Paraglaciecola psychrophila 170: one gene and its partner. Each later gene encodes a partner of the first gene's protein in a complex. Links are inferred from orthologs where the notes say so. Each region holds a gene or a part of one and is shown on either strand. Other genes may lie near its edges. The genes, in order: lptB and lptD.

Region 1 (12,497 bases):
ACTATGTGATTTAATTCTATTATCTCACGGACAGTTATACACTATTCAGAGTGCCAGTATATGAATCGAGTTACTCTGTGTATTATTGTCTTATTTGTAATAGCTCTTGCCTTGAGTCTTCCCGGTTGGCTTTCTCAAGAGGAAGTAATGGTAGACTCACAAACAGAAGAGGCCTGGGTACCAAATTACCAAGCAAGTAAGATGCGAAGCACATTGTATGATAAATTGGGTCTGATAAATCATCAGGTTTTTGCCCAAAAAATGGAAAATTTTGACCTGCTTGGGTTCACTTTGTTTAAACAACCTAGCTATTTGTTATTTGCACAATCGTTACATCCATGGAAAGTAGACGCGCAAGAAGGTACCTTGTATGAAGATCAACGTATCCAATTCGAAACCGATGTGAAAATTACCAGCCTTGATGTACAAGGTTATATACAGGTCATCCGCACCAATTTTGTCGAAGTAAACTTAGCAGAAAAGACCATGTATTCTGATCAGCCCGTCGAGATTATCGGCCCAAATTATGTGATAAATAGTAATGGCTTCACCGCTAGCTTAGAAACCCAAAAATATGAGTTATTAGACCATGTTAAAACCGTTTACCAACCGTCTGTACCGCGCTAGTTTTTTGGCAGTGTTAATATTCTCGGCAAATAGTCATGCTGGGAAAGATGACTTCACTAAAAAAATTGAGTTGGCTTCCCTGTATCAAAATGCTGATGGCATCGCCAAAAGAGCAACCTATCAAGGTAATGTTGTTATCTTACAAGGTTCTTTGAAAGTTAGTTCAGATGAATTGGAGATTGATGCCAGCCAAGGTGAAGGCAACGAAATTTTTATTGCCACTGGCAGTCCAGCTAGATATTCCCAGCAACAAGAAGATGGCAGCATAGTGACTGCACAAGCAGATAAAATTGAGTATCATCGTCAAACTCGCTCATTATCATTAGAGGGGAATGCTGAGATAAAACAAAACTCTAGCAGCGTTCAAGGCAAGTCGATCACCTTTAATATGGAACTTGAACAAATTATTGCTCAAGGTAGCGATCAAGAAAGTGGCCGTGTTATTACCACTTTTCAGCCTGTATCAAAGTCTAAAGAACCTGAAGCAGACCAACAGGATAATCAACCTTAATGGCCGTATTAAAAGCTACACATTTAGCCAAGTCTTATAAGTCTAGGCAAGTGGTACGCGATGTCAGCATTGAAGTATCGACGGGTCAAATAGTAGGTTTATTAGGACCAAATGGCGCGGGTAAAACCACCACATTTTATATGATTGTTGGGCTAGTACCTTTAGACAAAGGTGATATTTTTATTGATCAACAGAATCTTACTCTGCAACCTATGCATGTGCGTGCCAGGCAAGGCATAGGTTATTTACCCCAAGAAGCGTCGATATTCAGAAAGTTGACCGTGTATCAAAATCTGATGGCAATATTACAAACTCGTAAAGAATTATCCAAAGAACGACGAGAACAACAGGCCGACTCACTCTTGGATGAATTTAATATCAATCATATTCGCAATAGTCTAGGTATGAGCTTGTCTGGCGGCGAACGCAGAAGAGTAGAGATTGCGCGGGCCTTAGCGGCTGATCCAGAGTTTATATTATTGGACGAACCTTTTGCCGGTGTTGACCCTATTTCAGTTAACGATATTAAAAAAATAATTCAGCAATTACGGGACAGAGGCCTCGGTGTATTAATTACTGATCACAACGTGCGTGAAACATTAGACGTATGTGAAAAGGCATACATAGTGAGCCATGGCGAGTTGATAGCATCTGGCACTTCGGAAGAAGTTTTAAGTGATCAACGTGTAAGAGATGTATACCTAGGTGAACAATTCAGGCTATAGTTAAGTTTAAGAGTCAATTAAGAAATTAGCATTTTAACAAAGCTGTCAAACAGGTAAAATTGATGAGTATTTAGTTCAGATATGATCGAAATAGTATAACTTCAACAACTCAGCTGTGATTTCTAAAATGAAGAGTTTAACTCGGCTGATAACAACAACAGATTAAACATAAGAAGTAAATGAAACCCTCTTTACAGTTAAGATTTAGCCAACAACTTACAATGACACCGCAGCTGCAACAAGCTATTAAGCTGTTGCAATTGTCTACCTTGGATTTGCAAGCTGAAATTCAAGAAGCCCTCGATTCTAATCCATTGTTAGAACTAGACGAGTCAAATGATAGTGGTAGTGGCGACAAAGCCCTCGAAACTAACCACAGTGCTGAAATAAAGATGGCGAAAACACACCTGCTGAAGTGAATGCAGATAATGTCGATAGCGCCGATGCCCTGCAAAATAATGATATACCAGAAGATTTACCCCTCGACAGTACTTGGGATGAATATCTCAGCGCTTCATCGGCCCCAGCATCCATGAGCAGCGCAGGCTCAGCAGGCGATGATGATCAAGTATTTCAAGGTGAAACCACAGACAATATTCAAGATCATTTGCTTTGGCAAATGCGTTTAACTCATTTTAGTGATACCGATATTGGTATCGCGATGGCCATTATTGACTCTATCGATGAAGCTGGATATTTGACTATCAGCACAGAAGAAGTGCTAGCCAGCATGGATGATGAAGAGATTGAACTAGACGAAGTGGCAGTCGTTCTAAAACGCATACAAATGTTTGACCCTGTTGGTTCAGGTGCACGCAGCGCCCAAGAATGTTTATTAATTCAATTACGTCAGTTTGCACCAGATACACCTTGGCTAGAAGAAGCCAAAATGTTGATTACTGATTATTGCGATCTTATTGGTAGTAAAGATTATCGTACTCTGATGCGTAAAACGCGCCTCAAAGAAGAAGAGTTACGAGAAGCAATGCGTTTGTTGCAAACTCTTAATCCTAGACCAGGCACAGCCATCGTCACAGGTGAGTCGGAATACGTAATCCCTGATGTATCAGTGGCTAAGAAGAACGGTAGGTGGACAGTAGAACTTAACCCCGACAGCTTACCTAAACTCAATGTGAATCAGCAATACGCCGCGATGAGCAAAAGTGTAAAGAGCTCTTCAGACAGCCAGTTTATCCGGTCACATTTACAAGAAGCCAAATGGTTTATTAAAAGTGTCGAAAGCCGCAACGAAACACTTCTTAAAGTGTCCAATTGCATAGTGCAACAACAAATGGGCTTTTTTGAACACGGCCCGGAAATGATGAGGCCTATGGTGTTGAACGATGTTGCTGAAATGGTAGATATGCACGAATCCACTATCTCCCGGGTCACAACGCAAAAATATATGCACACCCCAAGAGGTATTTTCGAACTGAAATACTTTTTCTCTAGCCATGTAGCCACTGATGTAGGCGGAGAATGTTCATCAACTGCTATAAGAGCGTTGATTAAAAAATTAGTGGCAGCAGAAAAACCGAGCAAACCTTTAAGTGATAGCAAGATTGCACAAGTGTTGGCCGACCAAGGCATTATGGTGGCGCGGCGAACAATAGCAAAATACCGGGAGTCACTCATGATCCCACCATCTAACCAACGTAAGAGCCTGCTTTAGGCGAATTGAAGAAGGAAGAGGCGATATGCAAATTAACCTTACCGGTCATCATGTAGATATTACAGATTCTTTGAGAGACTACGTCGATACAAAATTTACCAAACTAGAACGACATTTTGATCATATAAACAATGTGCATGTGATCTTAAACGTGGAAAAGCTGAATCAAAAAGCTGAAGCCACTTTACACCTCAGCGGAACAGAGGTGTTTGCTACATCTGAACATTCAGATATGTATGCAGCCATAGATGGTTTAATCGATAAACTTGATCGACAAGTGATTAAGCACAAAGAAAAAATTAAGCGCCATTGATGACGTCAACGACTAACCACAATTAGAATTCATAATGGAAATTAAAGATATTCTTCACCCTGACTGCACTTTGTGTGCAGTTCAGGGAACAAGTAAAAAACGAATACTTGAGCTCATCAGTCAAATAGCGAATCAATATTTAATCGATATCGATCAAGCTACTATTTTGTATAGTCTTACATGCAGAGAAAAAATGGGCAGTACTGGTATTGGTAATGGCATTGCGCTGCCACATGGTCGCTTGCAAGATCTTGAAAATGTATTGGCAATTGTAGTGACCAGTGAAAAACCAATTGATTATGACGCCGTAGATAATGCGCCAGTTGATATCTTCTTTGCTATTTTGGTACCTGAAAACAAAGCGTCAGAACATTTAGGCACTTTGTCTGCTATTGCCACTAAACTCAATAATAAAGAAACCTTGAGCCGTATGCGCAAAGCCACAACAGATCAAGAATTATTTGAGGCAATAAGCTAAATGAAACTTATTATAATTAGTGGCCGCTCAGGCTCAGGTAAATCTATAGTACTGCGCTCTCTAGAAGACCTTGGCTACTATTGCGTCGATAATATCCCAGTTAACCTTTTACCCACACTCACTCACACAGTTGTAGATGAATACGACCAAGTTGCCGTTAGCATCGATGTACGTAACTTACCCAAAGACCCGAATGAGCTAGTCGAAATTCTTAATTATCTGCCCTCCACGTGGAATATGACCATCCTTTATTTAGATGCCAGCGATGATGTATTGATTAGACGTTTTAGCGAAACCAGACGGCTACATCCTTTATCCAAACAAAATAAATCATTGTCTGATGCTATCCAAGCGGAAAGCCAACTACTGGCACCTATTGCCGAACGAGCTGATTTGTATATTGACACGGATCAACTATCAGTCCATCAGCTCGCTGAATTAGTCCGTGAACGTATTCTTGGTAAAAAAAGCTCTAGACTAGTCTTGGTATTTGAATCCTTTGGTTTTAAACATGGTATACCCAAAGATGCAGATTATGTATTTGATGGCCGCTTTTTACCTAATCCACATTGGGAGCCCGACCTCAAACACTTAACAGGGTTAGACGCGCCGGTGCAGATATTTTTGGGCTCACAACCCATAGTCACTAAATTTATCTGGCAAATTCAAAATTTAATTTCCACTTGGTTACCACATTTAGAACGCAATAATCGCAGTTATGTCACTGTAGCCATTGGTTGCACAGGCGGTCAACATAGATCAGTTTATGTTGCTGAAACCTTAGCAAAAACCTTTAGCAACTCGCACCCCGATGTACAAATTCGACATCGCGAACAGAATAAGTAACGTATGCCTCGCTTCGAAAAGACACTGATTATCGTCAACAAATTAGGACTTCACGCCAGAGCAGCAACACAACTTGTTCAGCTCACAAATAAATTTGATGCACAAATCACTCTACACCAAGGCAAAAAGAAAGCCTCAGCAAATAGTGTACTAGGCTTAATGATGCTCGAAAGTCACCAAGGTAAAGAAGTAAAAGTGGTAAGTGAAGGTAAAGATGCAGCGGCTGCTCTAGACGCCGTAGAAAAATTAATAGCCACAAGGTTTAATGAAGAGGAATAATGAGGTTATACATACTCACAAATATGAGGTAGGTTTGAATTGAAAATGTCTTCTATTGTTTACATGTATTCTTTTTTTTGAAAAAATAATATAATTTTCATCAAATGATGGCGAGTACGTAGTGCACCACTAGTAATATTTGAAATTAATTTAGATATAAAAAAAGGCGATTGACATTACTATCAATCGCCCTTTTCACAGTATATAACGATTACTTTTTGCGACGTATTCCTATCATAGCCAATAGTCCTAATAAGAAAATACTCAAGCTACCACCTGAAGAACGACTTTCAACAGGCACTTCCACTTCCGGCTCTTCTTCAACTGGCGCATCGAGCTGTAAGCTAACCAATACTGGGTCATGGTCAGAACTGCGATATGCATCAGCAGCATAGAAGCTAATGATTTGAGCGTCTGACTTAAACCTTGTGTTGTAGTCCAGTGCAATTGGCTCGTCAGCATTGATGTGCCATTCAGTAACATCAATCGTCTTGGCCAAAGCGCTTTCATTCGCAAGAGCATGATCTAAGTTACCCAATAAACCATTAAACGAGTAAGAATAAGCCTCTGCGCCACCAAAAGTATTAACTACATTGGTATAACCAGCTTCTTCTAGCAATGAAATTGGATCTTCTTTTGCGTAAGAATTTAAGTCACCAATAATTAATGCAGCTGCATCAGGAAATTCGCTAGCAATAAATGTCGTTAAAGCTTGTGCAGCTCGAGTACGGGTCACATTACAACTACCTTGACCAGTTGTTTCATCGTCATCACCGGCACCACAACTTGAGCCTTTAGACTTAAAGTGATTAACACTGATAACAATAGTTTCACCATTTTCAACTAAAGCGAATTGTTGGTTTAGCGACGGACGGTTTTTAGTATCGTCAAATAATGCATCACCATTATCGTCAGACGCCGAATTTGCACTTGTCAATATGGCTGCGTCACCCTCAAGTGTCACTACAGCTGGCTTATAAATAAACGCGACGGTTATTGCATCAGTACCTATAGGTGCTCCTGGATTAAGGATTGAATAGGTACCACCACCCATCTCTGCGTTAATACCAGCCACTAAATCAGCAATAGCAGAGTCGTCATCAAAACCATTGTTCTCGATTTCCATTAAACCAACTATATCTGCATCCATCGCAACAATTGCCGATATAATTTTGGCTTTTTGACGTCCAAACTCTTCAGCATCATCTGCACCACGACAGCTTGAATCAGCAGCTGGACCACAGATATTCGAACCATCATCAATGGTTTCAAAATAATTAAGCACATTTAAGCTTGCGACTCTCAAATTACCTAGGTCTAAATCTGGCGCATCTGTACGAGGATTCGTTCCTGCGAACGTTGGATCACCGACTGGAATAACTAGGTATTCGCCGAAGCTATAATCTACCACCGCGGTAAGTGTTGAAACCGTATCACCTAAACGTAAAGAATTGACTGCAGACAAACCACCAGAAGGGTAGGGAATAGAGTCAGGATTCTGACTGCTATCGCCATCATCTAAAATAATTTGGTCTAAGGCATTAGATGCTTCTAAAGCAATGGCTTCATCTGTGCCTGGGGCATGTATATTGGTTGGTGTGTATAATCTTTTAGAGGACAACGTTGCCTGGCCATATCTGGCAAGACCGAAGTTATTAGTGACTAATAACTCTTGAGCGCTGCTGACTAACATACCTTCTAGTGCTTCGACATCATCTAAAGAAGCAAATGGCATTACTAAATCAGCAATACTAGGAGTTTCTGTACCACAACCTTGCAATATCTCTGAAGCTTCAAGTTGTGTTTTATCATAAAACTCTGATACATCACCCAATACACGCACTACTTCGCCTTCAACTGGCAGTGTGTCATTGTAAAAAACAAAGATGCCTTCAGATGTTAACGCATTATCATCCATATCGGTTGTTTCTTCTTGTACGAAGAAGCCGGACAAATTAGGTGTAGCAGCGGTGACAACCCCTTCTATTACAAGTGTTTCGCCAACCAGTGGTGATGCACTGCCAGGGCCTTGAATGGCACTGATAAGTGTTGATATTTCGGCACAGGCACCAATTAATACAGGCTCTACCTCCGCTGCTACTTCGCCACCGCCACCAAAGGTACTGGTCTCAGTAGCAAAGGTCTTAATTGGAAATTTAGTCGCTGCAGAATCATTGGTTGCTTCGTCATCTAGCGCGTTAGCCCCGCTAAATGTCCAGTTGGCAATAACAAAAGCAGCGCCATCTGGGCCTGTATCAGAATTTCGGTAAGCCCAACCATCAAGGTATTCCCAAGCTTCGCCATTTCCATCAACATTAATATCACCAAATGTATCTATAACAGTATCATTACAAAAAAGCTCAACACCATCATCGCCATTAATTTCTAACGCGTTGCCACCTACATGAGTAGGGGCAAAACCCATGAAAGTGACAAAGTTTTCACTTTCAGAAGCAACATATAGGTAGCTTCCTGCTGTAGCTGCAGCGGCTTCAAAAGTGAATTCTTGTCCATCGGTTCCTCCGCCATTATTGGCTGAGCCTAATCCGCATACCGATAAGTCAGGAATATCGTTAACCACAAATATTTCAACGGCTTTTGGGGTTCCGCCCGTTAAAGTTGCATCCATGACCCCAGTAATAACCAAATCAGTGGCTTGTAATGACGATATGTATAGGGCAGCAACCAGCGCCGGGTATTTTAATTTCATGTTCTCTCCCGAGATATTAGCGATTTTAGTAATCTATTTTGAAGCGAGTATTTTCGCCTCTTCGATTTATATATTATTATGAAAATCGACTAAGTTACTTTACAACACTTGACCAGTTGGTCAATGATTAAGAAAAAAGTCATGTTTTTTTGAATGGTTTTTTCGTATCAACAAGGCTTAGTATTGACTTCAATTACCAACAAAAACCATTCTAAAAGATAGCTTAAACCTATCTATATCAGTGTTTCATACACATTTAACCTACTACTGAATAACCAACAACACACTATTCATATTTTATATATGATTTTTACCTTAGCGAACAGCGTTCTAAAATTAACGATGCAAGATAGTCATTAAAGTATAAAGTTGTGAGTGAGCAACGTGTCATCAGTTGTGTTTAATTTTCCTGTTCTGCATATTTCATACTCCAATAGTGAAATATGTGCTGACCAACTAGTGGTCATGGATTAAACTAGTGACTCATAATCAAGCACTACCTCCTTTTATTGTTCCAGCGAGTAAGTTTATCTAAGCCATGCCAAATACCTTCGAAGCCAAGAGCAGTCACAACCAACTTCATGACATCAATGAAGCCTTAGGTAGCGGTCAAACAGAGCTCGCCAAAGAGATGTTGCACCAGTTGCAACCCGGTGATCTTGCTTTGCTTTTAGAATCAAGCCGCAGTCGCAATCGTTTAGATATTTGGCAACTTATCCAGCCTGATCTATACAGTGACGTGCTCGAAGAACTATCTGATGATGTACGTAATGGCATTATCAGAAAAATGCTACCAGAAAAAGTTGCCGATGCCCTAGAAGAGATGGACACCGATAACTTAGTCGATACTTTACGTGGTTTGCCTCAGGAAGTAGCTCAAAATTTATTGGCTGCCATGGATGAACAAGACCGTTCCAGAGCCGAGCTGGGGTTATCTTATGGTGAAGAAACCGCTGGTTTTATCATGAATACCGATGCTATTACACTTCGCCCTGGCATTAATGTAGATGTGATCCTGCGATATTTACGCCTCAAAGGTGATATGCCCGAGCACACAGATACATTATATGTAGTAGATCGCGACTATAGATTAATGGGTGGCGTGGCACTCACTCGGCTCATAACTGCAGCTGCTGCTACACCAATAGAGTCTTTAATGAAAACTTCTGAAGCCATTCCTGCCAGTATGATGGATAACGAAGTAGCCAGTTTATTTGAGCGTTACAACTGGTTATCTGCCCCTGTAGTAGATGAAAATAATCAATTGTTAGGGCGTATCACTATTGATGATGTGGTTGACATAATTCGTGAAGACGCAGAACACTCAATGATGAGTATGGCCGGTTTGGACGATGAAGAAGATACCTTCGCACCCGTTATCAAGAGTACTCAGCGCCGCTCAATTTGGTTAGGTGTGAATCTGCTGACTGCCTTAATGGCAGCTGCGGTAAGTGACTTATTTGAAGCCGCTTTAAGCCAACTGGCCGTGTTGGCAATCCTCAACACTATTGTTCCCAGTATGGGCGGGGTAGCGGGAAATCAAACCCTTACCCTAGTTATACGCGGAATGGCTTTGGGCCACGTAAACTCAGCTAATGCCAGATGGTTGATTAGCAAAGAATTAGCGATTGGTTTCTTAAATGGCGTGATATGGTCGGTGTTGATCGCATCGGTCATTGCCATTTGGAAACAAGACTTAATGTTAGGCGCAGTGATCGCCTTTGCGATGCTTATCAATATGATTGCTGCTGGATTAGCAGGGGCGAGTTTGCCCATTATCATGAAAAAATTGAAAATAGATCCTGCTTTAGCAGGCAGTGTAATTTTAACCACTATCACTGATGTAGTCGGTATATTTGCATTTTTAGGCTCTGCTACTTGGCTGTTGATATAGGTTTGAGCTTCCCTCGAACAATTATTTTAACACTTTTAGCTTTATTCGCTTTTGCTGCCAATTCTGTTTTATGTCGTCTTGCATTAAATACAGAGCAGGTTAACCCTGCAGATTTCACGTCTATTCGATTGCTTTGTGCGGCGCTTATTTTGGCCCTTATAATTATGATCAAAGACAAATCGGTGATCAGTAAAATTAATCAATATGGTAGCCACAGCGGTGCTTTGTCTCTGTTTGTTTATGCCGCAGCTTTTTCTTATGCCTATATCACTCTCAACACAGCAACTGGGGCGCTAATATTATTCGCAGCAGTGCAGTTTACTATGCTGTTCAAAGGATGGTTAACTGGTAATAAAATGGGCTTTCAAGAATATACGGGGGTTTTATTGTCTCTGTTGGGATTCATTTATTTTGTCTTTCCAGAGCTGGAGAATCCTAGTTTACTCGGATGCTTGCTGATGGTCTTAGCAGGCATAGCTTGGGGTATTTATAGCTTAATTGGCGCCCAATCGAGGTACCCACTTTATGATACAGCCAGTAACTTTATTCGATTAGTCCCCATTGCCATCATTGGTCTGATAGTGATGTATTTTAGTTTTGGCATCAATATCAGCTTAAAGGGGTTACTCTACACTTTTTGCTCAGGAGCACTCGCTTCAGGAGTAGGTTACACCATTTGGTATCAAGTCATGCCTAAGTTAAAACCTAGTATTGCAGCAGTATGTCAGCTATCAGTGCCAATTTGGGCTGCTTTAGGCGGGATATTGTTAGTTGATGAACCTATTGATTTACATATTGCAGCGTCGGCATCAGTTATCCTAGGTGGGATATTGTTAGTGATACTGGCTAAGAAAAAGAGCTCACCGCAAATATGAAGCTAAATTATAGATAGAAATTCCAACACAAATGACAGTCCATCAACACCTTGATATCTTAACTGTTATTAAAATATCTTACGTTATATTTGATATTAGGAATACACACCAAAACATTGAAAATGCAACTAACTACATTAGTTGCATTTTCAACGTCCAATTTGTTTAATTATATCTCCCCCGCTCCTTCACTGGCACTACAAATATAAATAGTCTCTTGATAACCAGTCTCTGCTTGATAACGCTTAGCCATCAACTGTTTTGCACCTTCCACCAAATCGTGAGGCATAATAGCCACCATACAGCCACCAAAGCCTCCGCCTGTCATTCGAACGCCTCCCTTATCGCCTAAGTATTCAGTTAATATTTTTACGGCGAAATCAATTTGCGGTACTGTGATTTCAAAGTCGTCACGCATTGAGATGTGAGACGCAGCCATTAATCTGGACAGCTGCACCACATCATTTGTTTTCAGAGCTTGCGCAGCTAAAACAGTCCGTTCACTATCTGACACCACATGGTGGGCGCGTCGATAAACCACTTCAGGCAGTTTATCTTTATTGCTATGTAAGTCAGCCAAGCTGATATCACGTAAAGCTTTTAACCCCAAAGTACCAGCGGCCTCTTCACACTGAAGGCGGCGGGTATTGTATTCACTATCGACTAAACCCCGTTTCACATTGGAGTTGATGATCATCACCGCAAGGTTTTCTGGCATTGAAATCAGCTCTGCATCTAACGAACGACAATCTAATAACAAGGCGTTAAATTTAGAGCCACAAGCACTGACCATTTGATCCATGATGCCGCACTGACACCCTACAAATTGATTTTCAGCTTCTTGACCGTTTAACGCCACTTCTGCTTTAGTTAGTAATAAATCATATAAACCACGAAAGGTTTCACCAATTGCCACTTCCAAAGAAGCAGAGGAGCTTAACCCTGCACCTTGCGGCACATTACCGGTTATAGCCAAATTGGCACCTTTAAACACATGCCCTCTCATTTGCAGGTGTTTGATGACTCCGCGCACATAATTACTCCACAATTGTGAAGAGTGAGCTGAAATTTCATTTTCCAGCGAAAACTCATCTTGCTGGTTGTTGTAATCAACAGCCACAACTTTGACCGTCATATCATCTCTGGGTGTGACAGCGACTAAAGTTTGATAGTTAATCGCACATGGCAGCACAAAACCATCGTTGTAGTCCGTGTGCTCACCTATTAAATTGACCCTGCCCGGTGCTTGGAAATGACGAGTGGGCGCGGAACCAAATGTCTGGGTAAAAACGGAGTCAAGTTCAGTTAACATGCTTTGACAGATATTTGACTCAGGTTTAGAAGTATTGAAAGTCATAAACCTAAGGCTCCAGCCGATTCGTTGTAATGCACATCGCTGAGCGCCTGCAAACGCTGTGCAGCTTGCTCTGGAGTTAAATCTCGTTGTGGCTCTGCCATCATTTCATAACCTACCATAAATTTACGCACCGTAGCTGAACGTAATAACGGCGGATAAAAATGCGCATGCACCTGCCAATGCTCTGTCGACTCTAGATTATTTGGCGCA
Region 2 (12,313 bases), 4.0 Mb from region 1 along the record:
GTTTAATAATTCACTTTCCACTACAAAACTGTCATCACTGTTGTCAGAAAAAATGCTAAAGATAGATGTTGTATGATATTCCTTAAACACTTCATCCTTGCCCAAATATAATCTGGCATACACCTCTGCAGAGCTATATTCGGTGTCGGCGTCAAATTCGACCGAAAAGTGGTTAAAATATCCGTCTCTATCGTTATCACTATAAAATTCAACCCATGCGTCAAAAATCCAGAATTCTTGATTATATACCTTCGCCACTGGTCTAACGCTTAATATTTTAGCTTGTGCACTTTTTTTACTATTAGCAGTATTTGCATTTTTTGACATGGCGTTAGACGTCAGTACTAGCTCATTGGCTTGCTCATCCTTCGACGCTTTGTAAATTATCTTACTTGTTTGCTCAAATTGTTTTTCAGTTGACTGGGCACTCCAACTGTCATTTTCTGAACTATTTACAACTTTAGATAAAACAACACTGGATAATAATAAACTGCTTAACATTAACCACTTTATATTTTTCATATCATCTTCCTTTTCAAACTTGCCGTTAGTGTGGAATGAAAAGCATGAACAAAAACTGAAGACTGGCTTAATTAAACTTAATCATGACAAATCTAAAAAATTAAAAATAAGTACATCGATTGTAAAAAACGATTAGAGTGTTCTTATTACGCTGATATCTAACTTACAACCTGCTGATGTAAGGTCCAATATAGAAATAGAAAATTTTGTTTCCTTACTCTGTTCCTAGCACAGCATTATTTAAGCACCGTTTCCAAATCGTGAAAAAGATATGCAGAGCGATGATAAACAAAGTACCTAAAAATGCCCCGTCATGCATGAGTCGATGACCGCAAACTCAGAAAATATTAAAAGCAAACCGTTATTGGTGGTTAAATCAATTAAATCTAAATATTCTTCATCACATTCGACGTATTCTAATCCTATGGGGGAGTCATACCGTTATGCAGAGGAATTTGAGAAGCTTGATCGCCTAACTGGCGAACTAAAATGGACTGCTATCCGGGCAGATTTAATATTCGATCTTAATTCGCAATTACGCGCTAACGCAGAGGACTATGCTTGTGATGATTCACAGCAAAAATTCACACAAGACATTATTGCAGCTTGGACAAAAGTAATGAACGCAGACCGCTTTAATTTAAAATAAGATTATACCTGCAACTACATTTTAGATAACGAGAGCCAACTTAAACGTTGGCTCTTTATATTTAATTACTTAAAAAATATTATAGTCCTACAATTCTAAGTTAGTGCCCCTTACAACCAACGCTGTTTGAGCATCGTTAAATTTAAATCAGGTGTTTTTCTTATGAGGGATATAAAAAATGACTGTAACTAAACGGATTAAATAAGCTAGCCAATATACGTAACTGGAAGCCAAATAATCACCACAAAAATGCACTCGGAATGGTCACCTTAGTTGCCGGTGTCACCAGCTTATTTTTTAATAAGCCACATTTAAATGGGCGATGTCAGGGCCGATTGCGATTGCTTTTTTATATTGTTGGTATTCTTTTTAAGAGCCAATTAACGATCTTCATGTTTTTCTTTTACCTTAAGTATTTTGCAGCCGTCAGTACCGCTTAGTTTTACTCTGCCCTGTTCACTGGGTTTGGTAATTTCCAATACAAAGAACTGATCGTGCCTTTATTGATGGTCATCATGTTTGGCATGGGCACGTCCATGAACATAAAATATTTTTTGCAGATTAGTAAAATGCCAAAAAGGGTATTGATTGGCTTGGTCGGCCAGTTTTTAACTATGCCGTTTATTAGTTTTAGTTTGGCAACAGCCGCCGCACTGCCACCTGAAATCCCTTCGGGCATTATATTAGTGGGTTAGCATCAAACGTAATGGCGTTAATTTGGCGCTATCGGTTACTCTTACTGTTGTAATTACGTTACTCGCGTCCTTTATTACACCTTTTTATATGCCGCTATTTGCCGATCAGTTTGTACCCATTAATGGCGATGTTTAGAGTATTAACATAATTATGATTTTACCTATTATAGCGGGGTTGTTATTCAATCGCTGGTTGCATGGTCGCTTTCCCATAGTCGATAGCGCCATGCCTAAGTTATCGACGCGGGGTATCACCATAATTATTAGGGTAATCACAGCTGTGGGTCGCGATAGTTTACTCGACATAAGCGCGCTGTTAGTGGTTTGGGTATTGCTCCATAATATACATGGATACGCGTTTAGTTATGGCAGCGCAAAACTATTTGGCATGGACGAAGATTCTTCACGCACTATTGCCTTCGAAGTAGATATGCAAAACTCAGGACTTGCATCAGGTATTGCGTTAGAAGTGGGACGAGTCACGAGCATGGGATTAGCGCCAGCCGTATTTGGTCCAATAATGAATATCACGGGCTCATCATTGGCTGCATGGTGGCGCAGCAAAATTACAGAAACCTCAATCGAAGGAAATAGAAGGCTATAACGAAGCTAGAAAGCCTTTTTCAACCCATACATTGTCTACTTAAACCCGCGCCTTTCCTTGATCATTTCGTATGCTGACTGAATATCTTGGGTTTTATTTTTTGCTATCTCTAGTGCTTGTTTGGGTAAACCTTTTGAGACTAATTTGTCGGGGTGATGTTCACTCATCAGCTTGCGATAAGCTTTCTTAATACTTTTACCGTCGTCGGATATTTTAACACCGAGAATTTTATAGGCGTCATCCAAGGATTGTTGGGAAGAATACTTTTTCCCATTAGTGTGTTGTTGACCCCCACCCCCTTGTCTAAAACGCATTTCTGCTTCAAATGCTGACATTAAGTAAAGTAAGTCGTGTTGACTAAAGCCTAAATATTGAGACACCGTCTCTAAAATAGTTTGTTCGGCTTTATCCAGTTTGCCATCAACATAAGCCGCTTGGATTAAGATTTCTAAATACACCTGCACAATATCACGGCGACCATGGCAGGACTCTTTAAACTCTTGAACGGTTTGTTTCAGAGCGAAATCTGCAGCCTTGCCATCTCTAAAAGCTTGCTGCGCCTCTTTGCGCACATCGCCTTCAAGGTTCATCTGATCCATCAAGGCACTAGCCATGCGTATTTCGACATCACTTACCTTGCCATCAGCTTTGGCTACATGCCCCATGACCGAAAACAGGCAATGAAAAAAAACCGCTTGGGTTTTGAATTCATCTTTGCTCGCAAAAAAACGGTTGAATCCACCGGTTTGATTGAAATTTTTGCTATAACCTTTGTCGAACATATGTCCGACCATAAAACCTAAAACCGCACCTGGGATACGCCCAAACATAAAACCAAAAATGGTACCTAAAATTTTACCTATCATCTGCTTCCGTTAATTTTTTTTATTTAATGCATTTAATCGTTGTGGGGTACCCACATCTATCCATTGCCCCGTAAAATGTTGCGCTGCAATTAAACCTTGGTTAATGGCTGTTCGCCACATAGGGGGCAAAGTTTTCACCCCGGAGCACTGCTGTGCAAAAAAGCTTTTACGATAAACGGCAATCCCACTAAACGTTAATTTAGATCCTTGTTTAGGGTCTAAATCATGACCCGTAAAATAAAAATCTCCTTTTTGGATTATGATCAGGATTATCAACCATCACCAAATGCGCTTCTACCCCTTCGGATAAAAAACTGGGTAAAGCCTCAAAATTAAAATCAGTAAAAATATCACCGTTAACCACAGTAAACATTTCATCCTTTGAGTCTGAACAAAGTAATGGCAATGCGTTAATTATGCCTCCCGCAGTTTCTAATGCACGGGACTCAGCAGAATAGAGTATATCCAAACCAAAACGTTCACCATTACCCAGGACACTTTCAATCTGTTGACCTAACCATGCATGATTAATAACAACTCGCTCATAACCTGAGCGTTTAAGCGCTTCAAGGTGGTATTCAATCAAAGGTTTACCCTGAACTTTAAGCAGAGGCTTAGGAACAGAATCGGTTAAAGGCCGCATTCTCTCTCCCCTACCTGCGGCTAAAATCATCGCAGTATTAAGTGTCATGATGAGTAGACTTTAGTTTTTGCAAAACATTTGGCAACACTCGCTCACTAACAAACTGAGCAAACTCAGAATATTTTGGGTATTGACTGGCTTCGTTAATCAGATAATGCAAAGTGTGAGGAATATCTGCCAAGAAGCTTGATTTGTGATCACGTATGAACAAACGAGCAAATATCCCTGCAATCTTGATATGCCTCTGCATCCCAACACTATCAAACCACATTTTAAATTCAATCCAAGGATACTGAGCATAATATTCTGCATGCCAGTCTTGTAACCACTGCTGTACTTTTTCTTGTGGCCAGTCTTGATAACTATCCCTTAGTAGCGAAACAGCATCATAAGTAATAGGTCCCACAACCGCATCTTGAAAATCAATCACCCCGATCTCATCATCCTCAAGCAACATTAGATTGCGTGAATGATAGTCTCGGTGCATACCTACCTTAGGTTGTATCAAACATGAACTTTTGACTTCGTCAAAAACCTTACTTAGCATGTTTTCTTCTGAATCAGTCAGACGTAACTGCAAGTATTTATTCAATAACCAATCTGGAAAAAGTCTTAATTCTATGTCGATAAATGCACCATCATGGTCTGGTAATGGTCCGCTTTCAGTGGATAAGCAACTCTGGATAATGGGAATATTAGCTAACGCTTTTGGATATAGCAGGTCACAGGTATCTTCTGTTAAAACATCACTAAACAAGCGGTTACCAAAATCTTGCTGAAGATAAAATCCCTGAGCAAGATCGTGGGCATATATTTCAGGTACTTTTATACCCTTTTCTCGGTAACTTTGAGCCACAGCAATATACTGAGCGGTGTCTTCACTTGTTGGAGGCGCATCAACGGCAATAATCGATTGCCCATAACAAGCAAACCTAAAGTACCGACGAAAACCAGCATCACCAGATACTATTTCCAACGATTCACATTCAAAATCAGTATTTTGGTTAATCCAATTATGTAATTTCTTTTGTCGAAGTTGCTTGAAAGTTAACGGTGTTTTCAAGTTGATCTCTTATTATTCAATAATTGGCTGCTGGAAGAAGGTCAAGAATGGCGAAATAACGCTTTTTTTGCAAGTTTACTGGTAAATCCCATTGAAACCTTTAAAATTACACGTTAACTAGCCGTTTTAAATGTAACTTTAGGTCACTTTGTACTTGCCCCGTATACAAAACAAACAATTCTTATTTATTAGCCTTCTGTCGATGTCGATTGGGCTAGCCGATGCCCAAGAAGTCTGTTTTGTTCCTTTGGCTGGGCCTAATCTTGATAATTCATTACTTGAAGGGCAAATCCAGGTCAAGTCTGAGGATAGTGAAATCAATCAAGATACTTTTGCGCGATTCAAAGGCAAAGTAGAAATCGATAGTTTCAAAGCCAAGATTAAAGCTGATGAAGCGGTACTCAATCGTCAAACCCAGACCTTGAATGCAACAGGAAATGTCAGTTTTAAAGACAGTAACATCACTGTATCGAGTCAAAGTATGCAGCTGAATAGAATTTCAAATGAATTACTCATTGAAGAATCTTTTTACCAATTAAATAATGTGCAGGGTCATGGCAAAGCCCAAAAAATTGGTCTTGGCGAAAAAACCGGTATAAATCTTATAGAGTCTAGTTTTACCTCTTGCCCAGTAGACAACGAAGTATGGCGCATTCAAGCCAGTAATATAGAAATCACCCCAGACCAATCCAGAGGAGTGGTTAAACACGCACGATTTTATATTAAAAACTTACCAGTGCTGTACTTACCCTATTTTCCTTCCCAATTAACGACCAAAGACAATCTGGTATCCTTTATCCGCGTATATCGAGTAATAGCTCTACGGGTGTCAGCCTTGAGCAGCCGGTTTACTGGAACATTGCGCCCAACTATGATTTAACATTTAGTCCAAGATTTATGTCTGAGCGGGGATTGCAGCTTAAAACTGAATTCAGATATTTAACCGAGGCACATGCAGGTCAGGTAAATATTGAGTATCTCCCTGACGACCAAGATTTAAACGATGACACCGAGCGATATTTTTATCGATTAATCCACAGTGGTCAAATTGGCGAAAATTGGCGAGTAAACGCTGATATTAACGGATTAAGCGACGACAACTATATTGTTGACTTAGGTTCTGATTATTACAATCGAGCAGATACCCATTTGTATAAAACACTGGGATTGAGTTATTTTTCAAAAAATCTAGATATTTCAGCGCAATTTAGAGATTTTGAGGTATTGGGCGACCACCCCGATAGCTACCGTGCATTGCCCGAAATTAGACTCAATTATTTAACACCTATGGGGTTAGGCGCAGAATTTCAGGTGAATTCAGAATTAGCTTACTTTGAAAGCAGTGAGTCAGATAATCCTACGGCGACGCGTCTTCATATTGCTCCTACAGTGCGATATCCATTTCAAAATCAATGGAGCGTATTTCTCGCAGAAGCGACTATTTTACATACTCGATACATTCAGAAAAACATTCAAAATTTGGCACTTGATAAAAATATCTCCCGTACATTAGGTCAAGTTAAGGTTCACGGTTCTTTGGCATTTGAGAGACCAGCCAGTTGGTTTGGTGCGCCAGTAACCCAAACTTTTGAACCTAAAGTCCAGTACTTATATACCAGCTTCGAAGACCAAAGTAACATTGGCAGATATGACACGACTCGGCTATTCAATGACTTTGCAGGTTTATTCAGAGGGCAGGAATTTACAGGCTTAGATCGTATCAGCGACAATAATCAAATTACGGTGGGCATGACATCTAGCTTTATTGATAAGAATAACCAAGAGCGTTTTAAACTCAGCCTTGGACAAATATTTTATTTAAAAGACACCCAAGTAGTAGATGCAACTAAAGATGATGACCGTTCGGCCCTAGCAGCAGAGCTAGATTGGAAAATAGGCAGTAAATGGTATGCTCACACTCAGGCTCAGGTTTCAACTATTACCGACAAAGTCGAACGCAGTAGTTTGTCCTTAGAATATCAACTTGCCGAAAACAAGATCATTCAGATAAATCACCGATACGTAAGGGATTTATCCTCTGAAAAAATCAATCAAGTGGGTGTCACCGCAAGCTGGCCCATCACTAAAAATTGGCAATGGGTTGGCCGTTGGTATCATGACTTAGAACGTCACAGAACAGTGGAGAGTTATACTGGTGTGCAATATGAATCATGTTGCTGGAGTGTTAGTTTTGTTGCCCAGCGTAACTTAAGTAACCGGTTTGATGAAAATGGAGCACAAAGTACCAATGAATTTGAGTCAGGCTTTAATGTATACTTCACCACTCGAAATTTATTAAGAGATGGGTTGTTTGGATATAGACGTCCTTATCTATTGAACTAATAGCAGGGTAGTTTGCACATAAGCACTCTTATCTATTGAACTAATAAAGGGCTGGTTTGTTTACTGACGCTCTTACATACTGAACTAATAGAAGGGCAGTTTGCACACAAGCACTCTTATCTATTGAACTAATTGGGGTTTGAACTAACTAATTGTTGGTAACCTTTTGACATACCCAACGCGCGTAATCAAACAACGCCTTTAACTAAAAAAGTAAAGATAATCATGAAAGTAATAGTAGTAGCCTTTTTAATTAGCTCTTTCTTATCACTTAAGACAGAGGCAGCACCTGAACTATTAGACAGCGTATCTGTGATCGTTGATCAAGGAGTGGTGTTAGAGAGTCAAATAAGTGAATTAATTACCGTCGTAAAACGTAATGCAGTGCTTAACAACCAAAACCTGCCTTCTGACAGGGTGTTGCGCACCCAAGCTATTGAAAAGCTGATATTAGATAATCTGCAAACGCAGATGGCCGATCGTATGGGCATCCAAGTTAGTGATCCGCAGTTAGAGCAGACTATCGCTAATATCGCTAAGGGCGAGAATATGAATATTGCCCAGTTTCGTGAAAAAGTATCCCAGGAAGGAGTCACCTACGACACCTACCGCGAAGAAATTCGCAAAGAACTTATACTTGGCGAGGTGCGCCGTGCCAATGTCCGCCGACGTGTATACATCACCGAGCAAGAAATTAAAAACTTGGTTACCCTGATTGACGAACAAGGCGATGAACAAGCGGAATACAACTTGGGACATATCTTAATTGAATTTCCACCTGAACCAACCGATGAAGATATACAGCAAGCTAAAACCCGAGCAGGTAAAGTAATTGAACTGCTTAACAAAGGTTCAGACTTTGCCAAAATCGCTACGGCTTCCTCAGGTGGCTCCCGTGCGTTAGAAGGTGGAGATCTGGGTTGGATGAACATTAACTCTATGCCCACCCTGTTTGCCGAAGCAGTACAAAAAAATCTAAAGACGACTTAATAGGACCAATTAGAAGTGGCGCTGGCTTTCATATTTTGAAGGTAAAGGATCTTCGAGGTATCGAGACAGTCGAAGTCGAAGAAATAAATGCTCGTCATATATTAATTGCTCCTTCTATTATATTGAGTGACGAAAAAGCCAAAACAATGCTTAAAGGCTTTCGCGAGAAATTGCTAGCGGGCGAAGCTGACTTTGCTGAACTTGCAAAAGAACATTCTGCCGATCCGGGTTCTGCGTTAAAGGGCGGGGAATTAGGCTGGTCCGAACCGAGCAAATATGTAGCTGATTTTCGCGATGCGTTAGCGAATTTAGAGATTGATGAGATCAGCCAACCCGTTAAAACTCAATATGGCTGGCATCTAATGCAATTACTTGAAAAGCGTGTGGGTGATATAACTGAGCAACGCAAAGAAGAAAAAGCCTATCAATTACTATTTCAACGTAAATTTTCCGAAGAGTCAGATGTGTGGTTGAGAGAAATACGTGCAAGTGCATACATTGAAGTATTACCGCAGCAAGGCGAATAATTGAAACCGTTAAAGTTAGCCATTACCCCGGGTGAGCCTGCTGGTATTGGTCCAGATTTACTTATAGGCATTGCACAACAAGAATGGCCAGTGCAATTGGTGGCTTTTGCTGATGGAGACATGCTCAGGCAACGTGCTAAAGAACTAAACTTAGCTATTACCTTGGTCCCATATGATCAAGATAATGAGCACACTTTGCCTGCTGGGCAATTATTTTTGGTCGATATAAAAACTAAAGTTCCGGTTATAAGCGGTAAACTAGATAGCGAAAATGGCCACTATGTTGTAGAAACTCTGCGCCAAGCGTGTAAAAAAAATCTAGATGGTGAATTTGATGCTGTGGTGACAGGCCCTGTTCACAAAGGCATCATTAATGAAGGTGGCATTTCTTTTAGTGGTCATACAGAGTTTTTTGCTCACGAATCTAATACCAATGACGTAGTCATGATGTTAGCTACAGAGGGACTAAGAGTTGTACTTGCCACCACCCATATTCCTTTGGCATATGTTGCTAAGGCGATTACTTTTGAGCGTTTACACAAGGTAATACACATAGTTAATACCGACTTAATGCTGAAATTTGGCATTAAAAAACCACATATTTTTGTGTGTGGTTTAAATCCCCATGCCGGTGAAAATGGGCATATCGGCAAAGAAGAAATTTTGGTTATCATACCTGCTCTTGATGCTTTGCGAGCAGAAGGCTTGAACATCACTGGGCCTTTGCCCGCAGATACAATCTTTAATCCAAAATATTTAGAACAAGCTGACGTTGTGTTAGCCATGTATCATGATCAAGGATTACCTGTCTTGAAATACAAAGGTTTTGGAGCCTCAGTTAATATCACTTTAGGGTTACCGTTTATCCGTACATCTGTCGATCACGGTACAGCATTAGATTTAGCGGGTACAGGTCATGCAGACGCAGGCAGTTTCAACCTTGCCATCGAAAAAGCCATCTCAATAGCAGCGCAAAAAGAATGACTAAACAACATTTAGGGCATACAGCAAGAAAACGTTTTGGACAAAATTTTTTACATGATAACTATATTATCGATCAAATAGTCACCGTCATAGGGCCACAAAAAGACCAACACATGGTTGAAATTGGCCCTGGACTGGGCGCGTTAACTGAACCAGTTTGTGAATTAATTGATTCCCTCACTGTAATTGAACTTGATAGAGATTTGGCTGAAAGGTTAAGAACGCATCCTTTTATTGCTAGTAAGCTGACCATTATTGAAGCCGATGCTCTTAAATACGACTTTTCGCAGTTATTATCAGATGATAAACCTTTACGCATTTTCGGTAACCTACCCTACAATATTTCTACGCCATTGATGTTTCACTTATTTTCTTTTGCCAATAAAGTACAAGACATGCACTTTATGCTACAAAAAGAAGTCGTAAATCGCTTAGCGGCCTCTCCAGGCAATAAAAGTTATGGTCGTTTATCTGTTATGGCTCAGTACCATTGCCAAATAATACCGGTATTACAAGTGCCGCCAGGCGCATTTAATCCACCACCTAAAGTTGATTCGGCAGTGGTTAGGCTTGTACCCCATCAGCAAAAACCCGTAACTTTAACAAATGAAGACACCTTACATAAAGTCTGTGCCCAAGCGTTTAACCAAAGGCGTAAAACGATCCGCAATAGCTTAAAAGAAAGCCTAAGCGAACAACAACTCATCGATATAGACATTAATCCCGAGTTACGTGCTGAAAATTTATCGTTACAGCAGTATGCAAAAATTGCTAATGCGGTAGACTCTTTGGCATAGAAATAAAGAGTTTGGCAGCGTCGAGTAATAGATGAAGCAATTGAATAAAGTTAAGATTACAGTAGAAACTCAGTATCTAAAAAACCAGATACCTGATAAAGATAAATATGTTTTTGCATATAAGATTTCGGTTCACAATAATGGCCAGCATTCGGTTCAGCTTATCAATCGATACTGGTTAATAACCGATGGCAATGGCAAAAAAACAGAAGTAGAAGGCCCTGGAGTCATAGGCTTACAACCGCACATCCTGCCTGGTGATTTTTTTCAATACACCAGTGGAGCTGTGTTAGATACCCCCGTGGGAACAATGCAAGGCTATTACGAAATGCAACAAGAAGATGGCGGACGGTTTGAAGCTGTTATCAACGTTTTTAGCCTAGCAGTTCCTAACGTAGTCAACTAACTCTTATGGCCACTTATATTGTTGGTGACATTCAAGGGTGCTTTTTGGGGTTGCAAAAGCTTTTAAACAAAGTCCATTTCTCTCCGATTAACGATCGCTTAATTGCAGTTGGAGATTTGATAGGGCGCGGCACCCAACCACTTGAAACACTGGACTACTTGTATTCATTAGAAAACAGTTTTGATACCGTTTTAGGCAATCACGACTTAAATTTATTAGCTATTTTTGCAGGTATTCGCAAAGCCAAACCCAATGATAACTTAGACACATTACTTGCTAGCCCTAAACTTAATACCTATATCAATTGGTTAAGGCTAAAACCACTGGCTTTGTTGGCCGACCAAGATACCTTAGTAACTCATGCTGGTTTATATCCTCAGTGGTCAGTCAAAAAAGCGCTCAAATTTAGCCTTGAAGTCAGTGAGCAGTTACAAGCTGAAGATTGGAAAGAATCATTAGCCTATATGTACGGCAACCAGCCTTCAATTTGGCAAAAGTCTCTACAAGGGTCCCAAAGATTTCGCTTTATCGTCAATGCGATGACACGGATGCGTTTTATAGTAAACCAAAACGAACTAGATTTTAGCTGCAAAACTCCACCAGAACTGGCGCCTCAGGAACTAACGCCTTGGTTTAAAGTGATAAATAAAAAATTCAAGTCGAACCAAAGAGTAGTGTTTGGTCATTGGGCTTCGCTAAATGGCGATACGTATAATAGCCAGTTCATTGGTTTGGGCACGGGTTATGTTTGGGAGCAAAACATGACACTATTAAATTTATCCTCTAGTGAAATTTGTTCGGTAAACTTTCAAGATTAATTGTAGTCAGTCGATACTTAGTATTGTGTTATCCAATAAGACTATAGTCTAAGAGAAAAAATTCTAAGATTACAAATTATTACTCAGTCGGGTATAGTCCTATGCGAATAAGAATAGGTTGCATTTAGCAGTCAAATGAAAACATATAAAGCCAGTATGGATACTGCCAACTTGATATAGGGCCATTCAATGAAAATTACAGTAGCTACCCGTGTCGTCGGTGGATTTGGGATCATCACACTTCTATTAGTTGTATTAGGAGTAGTAGCGGTATCAAGTTTATCTAGTATAGATACTGCCACTGAAGAGGTTAATACATTAGCCCTCCCTACAGTGAGCGGTAGTAGTCAACTAAAAGTGTCTTTCTTAAATATGGGCCGTCTCACCACTGAGTCTTATTATGAGA

The links.
Region 2: lptB (region 1) and lptD share a complex: the UniProt entries of both Escherichia coli proteins name them as parts of the lipopolysaccharide transport and assembly complex. The link is inferred for Paraglaciecola psychrophila 170 from one-to-one orthologs.

The regions. Positions count from the first base shown.
Region 1 is NC_020514.1:4,892,282-4,904,778, forward strand. Bases 1-3,000 are described here. They hold lptB (LPS export ABC transporter ATP-binding protein), read left to right. Parts: upstream 1-1,137; coding sequence 1,138-1,863; downstream 1,864-3,000. Other genes in these bases: kdsC (3-deoxy-manno-octulosonate-8-phosphatase KdsC), read left to right, coding at 1-64; lptC (LPS export ABC transporter periplasmic protein LptC), read left to right, coding at 61-627; lptA (lipopolysaccharide transport periplasmic protein LptA), read left to right, coding at 590-1,138. In the rest of the region: hpf (ribosome hibernation promoting factor), read left to right, coding at 3,561-3,848; PTS IIA-like nitrogen regulatory protein PtsN, read left to right, coding at 3,883-4,326; RNase adapter RapZ, read left to right, coding at 4,327-5,172; C427_RS21515 (HPr family phosphocarrier protein), read left to right, coding at 5,176-5,451; C427_RS21520 (ExeM/NucH family extracellular endonuclease), read right to left, coding at 5,663-8,161; mgtE (magnesium transporter), read left to right, coding at 8,700-10,055; C427_RS21530 (DMT family transporter), read left to right, coding at 10,040-10,930; galK (galactokinase), read right to left, coding at 11,100-12,242. UniProt on the Escherichia coli protein: Part of the ABC transporter complex LptBFG involved in the translocation of lipopolysaccharide (LPS) from the inner membrane to the outer membrane. Probably responsible for energy coupling to the transport system.
Region 2 is NC_020514.1:914,238-926,550, reverse strand. Bases 5,347-8,162 are described here. They hold lptD (LPS assembly protein LptD), read left to right. Parts: upstream 5,347-5,939; coding sequence 5,940-7,385; downstream 7,386-8,162. Other genes in these bases: C427_RS27025 (LptA/OstA family protein), read left to right, coding at 5,347-5,922. Outside these bases: C427_RS04090 (choice-of-anchor H family protein), read right to left, coding at 1-522; C427_RS26690 (hypothetical protein), read left to right, coding at 1,708-1,866; C427_RS26685 (bile acid:sodium symporter family protein), read left to right, coding at 2,018-2,470; co-chaperone DjlA, read right to left, coding at 2,506-3,336; C427_RS28465 (hypothetical protein), read right to left, coding at 3,346-3,474; C427_RS04065 (nucleotidyltransferase family protein), read right to left, coding at 3,560-4,027; C427_RS04060 (aminoglycoside phosphotransferase family protein), read right to left, coding at 4,017-5,042; more of C427_RS27025, read left to right, coding at 5,197-5,346; 4-hydroxythreonine-4-phosphate dehydrogenase PdxA, read left to right, coding at 8,903-9,886; 16S rRNA (adenine(1518)-N(6)/adenine(1519)-N(6))-dimethyltransferase RsmA, read left to right, coding at 9,883-10,683; Co2+/Mg2+ efflux protein ApaG, read left to right, coding at 10,715-11,089; C427_RS04030 (symmetrical bis(5'-nucleosyl)-tetraphosphatase), read left to right, coding at 11,095-11,907; C427_RS04025 (methyl-accepting chemotaxis protein), read left to right, coding at 12,097-12,313. UniProt on the Escherichia coli protein: Together with LptE, is involved in the assembly of lipopolysaccharide (LPS) at the surface of the outer membrane. Contributes to n-hexane resistance.